DNA from 2 places in the Ligilactobacillus sp. JN-6 (Y).1 genome. Region 2 is predicted to be linked to the other one. Evidence: riboswitches for the same ligand, from Rfam matches in the RefSeq annotation. Region 2 holds a riboswitch; the other holds the start of a gene.

Region 1 (4,249 bases), 1.1 Mb from region 2:
CACGCGTGGAAATACCAGCTAGACTCTAACCGAATAATAGCGATGGGTGAAGGACACGGCGCCTACGCTGCTGCTGGAGCCGTTTTAGGTGCAGGTCAACAAAAGATCAACCGAGAAGATGTTCATACTTTGCCTCTTCATTTTCGGAGCTGCCTCACCATTTCAGGAAAGTTCAACTCCCTTGATCTTCCAAGTTTATCTAAATTAGCAGGAAAACGTAAACTACCTTCTTTCTTGTTGATCCATGGTGATAACGACAAGCAAGTAGACTATCAAGAAAGCTTGTCATTCTTTAAATTCTTGGACCATTTGGACACCCAAGTTGATCTATATAAGCTCAAAAACTGTCCTCATGGTTCTGATGCTTTCTTTACACCTTATCTAATTGATATTTACTCAAAATTTATCGCGGATTCTACAAAAAAAGGAAAATAAGCACATTTTATATCTTTGCACTCCGTCAACCATGTGCTATACTTGTCCAAATTTGTATCAAAATTTATATATAAGGAGCGGTTATTCATGAACAGTGAACAACAATTAGATAAAATAGCTGAGTACTCACATGCTCACATGACTCAGGATAGGACCGGCCACGGTTTTGACCATATTAGAAGAGTCGTAGCAATGGCACGTAAGCTTAGTGCACAAGAAAATGCCGATCTCCTTGTAACTTTAGCCGCAGCGTACTTACACGATGTGATCGACGACAAGTTAGTTGCTGACCCACAAGCAGCCTTAGATGACGTGCAAAGTTTTTTAACTGAGAGCGAAGTTTCTCCTCAACAGTCTAAAAAAGTTTTATTCATTATTCAAAACATGTCTTTTGCCCATACGCTTGATGGAAATGCCGTCCAACTGCCGCTTGAAGGACAGATCGTTCAAGATTCCGATTGGTTAGATGCTATCGGTGCTATTGGAGTTACACGCGCTATTTATTTTGGTGGTCACCATTCTGAAAAGATCTATGATCCCCGTATCAAACCGCGCGAATCAATGACCAAAGAAGAATACCGTAACTTACAAAACGAAACGATCATTAACCATTTCTATGAAAAATTATTGAAGATCAAGGATAAGTTAAACACTGTCAGCGCCAAGCAGATCGCAGAAAATCGGCAACGCTTCATGCTTGATTTTCTTTCTGAGTTCAAAGACGAATGGCAGGCAAAAAAATAAGCCCTGTATTTTAGGTTTGCTTGCATCGCTTAGTGTTTATAGTTCAAGTAAGCAAGAATTTCTACCCGTTAGTTTTACCATGACATCGAATCCCATACATTCATTGTGAAAGCAAATCGGGTCAGAATACAATTTTAAGCCCTTACGATAAATAAAAGCTCAACAAGCATATCACGGTGATATGCTTGTTGAGCTTCTTTCTATTTTTCGGTCCACCCACCATCGATCGGGACTACCGCTCCATGAATATAATCAGCTTTATCAGAAGCTAAAAACAGAGTTAACAACGCAACTTCTTCTGGAAGTGCCCATCGCAAAGCAGGCGTTTGAGCGGCTACTTCTTTTGCCATTCGTCCTTCCCCCTCAAAATCAGCCTTATTCATCGGAGTTTTTATAGCCCCCGGTGCAATACAGTTAGCTCGGATACCGCGACCTGCATAATCATGATCGAGCTGTTTAGTATAGCCGATTACAGCATGTTTGGCGGCTGTGTATGCTGCGCCACCTCCGCCAGCTACCAAACCAGCGATCGAGGACATATTAACGATCGTTCCGTATCCTTGCGTCAGCATTTGCGGCAAACACTTATTAGTAAGCAAGAACATGCTTTTCAAATTAGTTGCCATCACATTATCCCATTGCTCTTCGCTTGTTTCTAAAGTGGGACGGTAAGCATCCAAGATACCTGCCGTGTTTAGTAAAATATCGATCTGTCGAGAAACTGCTAATACTTGATCGACCAATGCAGTTATTTTTGCTTTTTGCCGGACATCACACCGAACAAAGGAAAAATATTTTTGGTATTTGCCCACCATCTGTTTGACCGGCTTTGTTTCCTGAATATCAGCGCCCCACACTCGAGCGCCCTTAGCTAGAAAAAGTTCAGCTTGAGCCAGGCCAATACCGGAGGCTGCACCGGTCACAATAACTACACGTTTCCTAAAAGGTAAGTTTTCTGCCATTATTCGACCAGCTTCCAATCATCAGCCAAAATATCACAAGAATTTGGCATAAATTGTGATAAAGCTGGTTCTTCTTTTGTTCTAATCAAAAAATAAGGATTGATGGCCTCGCCATTTCTGGTATCTCCATCAACAACAAAAATATACTTTTCACTTCCGCCCCATTCTTGGCGAACGGCTTTTTTGCCTACTTTTAATTCAGGTAGTATTTTTTCAAATGTCATAATTAACGCTCCTCCGCATCCTTACAAGTTCAAACTGGCCCTTTATGCAGTTAGATCAAAGTGTTGTGAAATTACATATGTCAAAACTGCACCGACAGCCGTAGCAATGAATTCACCAATGCCGACCGTCAAAAAGGTCCACCAAAACGGAGCCTGACTTACGATGTGTAACTCCAAAGCTACGCTCCAAGACATCAACGTACAAACTACCACACTGATGATCAACTTTAATGGGACTGATGATGTACGTTTGCTCAAAAACCAGCTGATCGAGGTCATAACTAGGGTCCCTAAAGTTCCGAAAACGACATCGACCACTCCCATCGACGACCACAGGTTTGCAATTAAGCAGCCCAAAGTTACTGCCCAAATATAACGCTTGTTGAATACCGTTAGATTATTTAACATTTCTGACAAACGCAACTGAATCGGGCCATAGGCCAATGGGATCAGCGCTACCGTGAGCACGACATAAAGTGCCGCTATCAAAGCTGTTTTGGTCATTTCCGAAACAGCCTGATTTGATTTTTCCATAATGAAAAACCTCCTAGTTTTTTTAGGTGGGATGTTTACGAACCACCATATGTTTTATTGTGGAAAGTTCCACTATATTAAGTATAGATGAAATCTTTAGACATGCAACGACCACAAAAAATTATTTTTCCCATTGTAAATAGTAATTTTGTGTCAGTTTTCTTGAGTACAGCATAAATTTGAAGCTTTTGTAAATAGTAATTGTTTCACTTACGCTAGCAAACATGCTTGACAGCAACATTTATAAACTGTACGATTGTTCGAAGTGATTGTATTAAGGGTGATTTATCATTATAGTTTTCAGAAACTACCATTCTATGTAAGCATCAATAAATTAAAATTTCAGTACCCTTTACAATAAATTCAAAGAAAGTAATGATCTCATGGAAAATATTATAACTGTTACACATTTAGACCTCAGGATCCCTGACCGTCTTTTATTCTCCGACCTTAATTTTTCGTTTCCAAAAAACAAATTAACGTGTATCACAGGTGAAAATGGTGTAGGTAAAACAACTCTTATCAAGCACATCCTTGAGGACTTGGGTCATCATCGCACTCAACATGTTCAAGCAAAAATCGGCCGCAACAAGATCCAATACGTTCCACAATTACGCAATATCGATGATGATTACCCCTTATGTATCCGCGATTTTGTATCATTTGGACTCAAGAAAAGATTTTTACCCTGGAATTCTAAGCAAATGAAGACCAAAGTCGAGGGTATCTTGGAAGAGACTAAGCTGGCCAAGATAGCGTCTCAACCACTAGGTCACGCTTCCGGCGGTGAAAAGCAACGAGCGTATCTAGCGCAAGCTTTGTGCTCTGATCCGGAGCTTTTGATACTGGATGAAGCAACGGCCAGCTTAGATACCGAATCCAAAAACTTTTTATTGCAAATGTTAAAATCCATCATGCGCGCCAGGGATCTAACCGTACTCTTTATTACCCATGATCCGGAATTGATCGAAAAATATGGCGACTTTGAACTAAAATTACAGTCTCAAACTGCTAGTTTAAGTCAAAAGGAGGTTACTAAGTAATGCTGGAATATAATTTTATGCGTTATGCGTTTATTGCCGGTATTTTTATCGCTTTGATCTGTGCATTCATGGGAGTTTTCGTTGTCGCACGGCAAACCTCCTTTTTCACTCACACACTATCTGAAATCGGCTTTTCTGGAGCCTCCTTCGGTGTATTTGCGGGGATCCCGCCTTTATTTGGTATGCTGTTATTTACTTGTGCCAGTGGTTTATTTATCGGGTTATCTGGTGAAAAAGTTGGTCGTCGTGAAGCATCGATCAGTGTTTTTTCAGGCCTTTTTTTAGGGTTGGGGATCTTATTTCTGTC
Region 2 (4,249 bases):
GGTTTCCGCAAATTCTGAAGAGGTCCAAGCTACGATGGATGAATTTACGCAACATGTTTCAACTTTGGAGGAAACATCCAGTCAACTGCAGAAACTTACGAGCCAATTTGACTTAGATAATTGATGACAGAATAGTGGGCTTAGTTAAAGGCTAAGGTGCTAGCTTAAATGAGTAGAAATAGACTGTAGTGACCACTTTTCGGTTACTGCAGTCTATTTTTATGATAAAAGCTGGATTTTAGTAGTGCTGTTTTGGAGATTGCCCCTGAATTTGGTGAATGTGGGTCCAATAAGAGCTTTAACGGCCCAAAGTTAGGCTGATGTGGGTCCAAAAGAAGTATAAATGGCCCCACATCTGGATAACTTGGGTCCAAAAAAAAGGATAATTGGCCCCAAGTTTGGTGATTGTGGGGCCGAAAAAGAGAAAAGTGGCCCAATATCGAGCTGATTTAGGGCCAAAAAGCGATTAAACAGCCCTACATCTGGACAACGGAGGTCCAAAAGATGACGAACGATTACAAAGATAATATAAAAAAAAGAGGACCAAGCAAAACTTTCAAAAATAAAAAAGTTTTGCCCGATCCGCTTATTTATTTTTCCAGGTAATGATCAAAGCTTGGGGCCCAGTGAACGAAAAAATTGCCGGGGTGCACAAGTTAGTGATGAGTTTGAGTTGCGGCAGCATTTCTTTGAGAAAAGAAGCATATTTATCCAAAGTCATCGTGTTATCAGCCATGATCGAAACCTTAGGTTCAGTTGAAGATCGTTGTATTTTTTCAATCATGGTTGCAGCAATTTTTTTAGTACGTGAGCTATCCATTAAAACTTCAAGTTCGCCAGAATCGGAAAAATGAAGCATAGTCTTATAGTGCAGCATGTTGTTAGTGAGGTGGTGTGAACTATTAGAAATTGAGCCGATCTTGCGTAAATTTTTCAAATTTTCCATGACTACTACAGTGTGCTGCTTTTGACGAAGCCTTGTTAATTTAGCTAGGACTTCTGAAATTCTTAGCCCTTGGTTGATCAGCTCAAGCGCACGGGAAACCAAAACACCCTCGGCATATCCTAGGCTGTGTGAATCGAAGAGATGGACCTTGAGTGGCAGTTCGCAGGTTTTAGCAAAGGTAGTAAGATTGGAGCCCAGTCCACTGATCGAACCGGCGATATGTATACAAAGAATATCAGTATAGCCGGCTTGTTGAAACCCTGAGATCAAGGCCGAGATCTTCGTCAGTGGGATCTGTTCTTCAGTTACTGTACTCGGAGTGGATCCTCTCATTGCTCCTAGTTCAGTAACTTCAGACAGTTCATTTGGATCAAGAGTTTGCCCATCAAGTAAGATCGGTATTTCTAGAACCTTAATATTTGTTTGTGCTCTGACTTTACTGCTGATCATCGCAGCACTGTCAGTCAAAATAGCGATTTTCATTAGTAATATCCATTCGTGTAAAAATTTCGTGTGCCTTGCCAAACAATTATTACTTTAAATAGTTAGCCGACCCACGATCCCTTAACGACTGATTCGTCGGGTTGTTAAAATATCTAATAATAAAATTATAACATGCTTTTCAGGTTGATAAACGATTGGCTTTTTCTTATACTTAAGTTTGCGGTGTTGATCGAATACCGCAAGTTGGATCTACGGTGGTTCGTAACCATCCCACCTAAAAAAACTAGGAGGATTTTTTTAATAATGACAAATGCAAATAATAAGGTAGCTGGGCTCACTAAAACGGCGTTGATAGCAGCTCTATATGTAGTTTTAACAGTGGCTTTTATTCCGCTAAGCTATGGACCGATCCAATTCCGTTTGTCGGAAATGCTCAACAATATGGCAATTTTCAACAAACGTTATATCTGGGGTGTGACCTTGGGCTGTTTGATCGCTAATTTATGGTCATCGATGGGTCCAGTCGATATGGTTTTTGGGACCTTACAGACTCTAGTTATGACGTGGTTGAGCTGGTATATTGGGCAACATCTTTCTTCGATACCCATGAAGTTGGGTGCTACAGTAGTTATCTGTACCTTGATGTCTTGGGCTGTAGCGTTAGAATTGAATTTGATCAGCGAAGCCCCGTTTTGGCTGACCTACTTGACAGTCGGCATCGGTGAATTTGTAGTAGTTTTGATCGGGGCTGTAGTTGCATGGTTGATCAATAAGAAAATTGATTTAAGTCGGTAAGGATAAGATCATTCTCTAAACAAAGAGGTGGCAAGGATATTGACATTCTTTTTCCTGTTGCTGTTCGTACTTTTTGACATATGGTATTTTAAATTTCTTTTTCAGAGTAGGTTGCGGCTGTTTATTTTGGAGCATATTATTTTTGCTAATAATTTCTCTTTTTTAAACAAAGGATCACAAAATGTGCAAAGCGGCCTAAAAACTAAACAGAGCGTCATAATGGAATTAGAAGATCCGTTATGGCGCTCTATTTGTATTGAAACTTATTTAAAAATTGTTTTCTATTGTTTTACCAACCCGTTAATTGCTTGGTCGATGTTATTCACTGCGTTAGTCACATCTTGCTGAGTGGCCGCGTCGGATTTGATCACGCCATTACCTCTCATAGCAGCCTGCCGTAAGTTATCTAAGGAGCTTTCGGTATAAACTCCTTGCGTATAGATATACTTATTTGCTTCTTGAAGTTTGGCCTGTAAGGGTCGTTTGTTAACTTGTTGTGACGATACTTTTACCAACCCATTAATTGCCTGATCAATGTTATTCACTGCATTAGTCACATCTTGTTGGGTAGCAGCATCGGATTTGATCACGCCATTACCTCTCATAGCAGCCTGCCGTAAGTTATCTAAGGAGCTTTCAGTATAAACTCCTTGCGTATAGATATACTTATTCGCTTCTTGTAATTTAGTTTCCAAAGTGCTTTTGTCGATCTGTTGTGAACTAGAAGGAGCAGGGTTGCTGTTGGTTGGCTGTGAGCTGTCGTTTGTTTGCCCAGTAAAGGTCAAGCTATTGCCAGTATAGATCCAGTTAGGATCAGCAATATGATTCTGTAAAGCCAAAGCATCAGGCGTTACTGACAAGCCCTTTGTTTTCAGCGCCTCAGAGATCCCCCATAAACTGTCGCCGGACTTGACCTTATAGGGTGTAGAAGTATTAGTAATGTTGTCGGCGATCTGTCTTGGAGTATTAGCTTGCCAGCTGTCAGCGGATACTAAGCTTGGCGCTGCAAATAAAGCTCCTGCTAGGACTGCAGACGCACTTATAATTTTCAATTTATTATTTGATGTGTTGTGTTTCTTTTTGTTACGGGAATTAATAGTTTCATTGTTCATCTGGTATAACCTCCAATTCGAAAATCTTCGAAAATCAGTTTCCGTTTTCAATGATTAATATTTGACCCAAATTGACTATTGCGGCGAATCTCATCCCCTTTAAATGGTTTAGTTAACGTTAGCTCTTGTTAACAACCACATAATAGCACGGTATAATTATAAGTCAAATGTTTTGTTATCTATAAATAATAGTCAAGCAAAAAACAAGTTAACATAGTTATGGCACTGTTTATATGCTGATAATCAATCAAATTATTGCTATAATGTTTTGAAGTAGTAGGGTACGAAGACCATAAAGAATATAAATGAGCGGTCAGTGCCGTGCATAATGTGTTCATAGGGCGACAACTGACATGACTGATTTTCAGTTTAGAAAATTAATAATGACGTTTAGGATCTTATTTATTATAATAACTAGTGGAGTTTTATGGTTTGACACTTTCGGTACTCAGTATAAATTGGTCCTAAGGAGACGAAAAAATGAAGCACATTGTAACAGGTATCGTGGCTCACGTGGATGCTGGGAAGACAACACTTTCAGAAGCCTTATTGTATCAAACGGGTGAGATACGCGATTTGGGACGGGTGGATGATAAAAATACCTTTTTGGACCCCGAAGATCTTGAAAAACAACGAGGGATCACAATTTTCTCTCATCAAGCACGTTTGACAGTCAATGACCTTGCAATTACCTTGTTAGATACTCCAGGACATGTTGATTTTGCTGCCCAAACGGAGCAGGTGCTAAGCGTTTTGGATTATGCTGTACTGGTCATCTCTGCAAATTCCGGGATCCAAGGATATACGCTGACTTTATGGCATCTTTTGGAACGCTATCATGTTCCAGTTTTTATTTTTGTAAATAAAATGGATGCTACTCAAAAAGAGCGTCAGGATATACTTGAATTGTTGCAGGCTGAATTATCTCCAGCTTGTTTAGATTTTACAGCGG

What was found. A riboswitch is a leader RNA that binds a small molecule or an ion and turns the genes downstream of it on or off. The one in region 2 is predicted to bind preQ1.
Region 1: another riboswitch for preQ1. It lies ahead of AC3XNE_RS06455 (QueT transporter family protein); the one in region 2 lies ahead of AC3XNE_RS01585 (QueT transporter family protein).

The regions. Positions count from the first base shown of each region.
Region 1 covers NZ_CM176599.1:1,399,154-1,403,402, reverse strand. Annotated here, with positions in the region: gene AC3XNE_RS06475 (prolyl oligopeptidase family serine peptidase) at 1-435, shown strand, start outside; gene AC3XNE_RS06470 (HD domain-containing protein) at 523-1,179, shown strand; gene AC3XNE_RS06465 (3-oxoacyl-ACP reductase) at 1,380-2,141, opposite strand; gene AC3XNE_RS06460 (DUF2829 domain-containing protein) at 2,141-2,365, opposite strand; gene AC3XNE_RS06455 (QueT transporter family protein) at 2,408-2,899, opposite strand; PreQ1 riboswitch class I at 2,907-2,951, opposite strand; gene AC3XNE_RS06450 (metal ABC transporter ATP-binding protein) at 3,283-3,942, shown strand; gene AC3XNE_RS06445 (metal ABC transporter permease) at 3,942-4,249, shown strand, end outside.
Region 2 covers NZ_CM176599.1:320,427-324,675, reverse strand. Annotated here, with positions in the region: gene AC3XNE_RS01595 (methyl-accepting chemotaxis protein) at 1-124, shown strand, start outside; gene AC3XNE_RS01590 (DegV family protein) at 587-1,429, opposite strand; PreQ1 riboswitch class I at 1,639-1,683, shown strand; gene AC3XNE_RS01585 (QueT transporter family protein) at 1,694-2,185, shown strand; gene AC3XNE_RS01580 (LysM peptidoglycan-binding domain-containing protein) at 2,467-3,297, opposite strand; gene AC3XNE_RS01575 (GTP-binding protein) at 3,778-4,249, shown strand, end outside.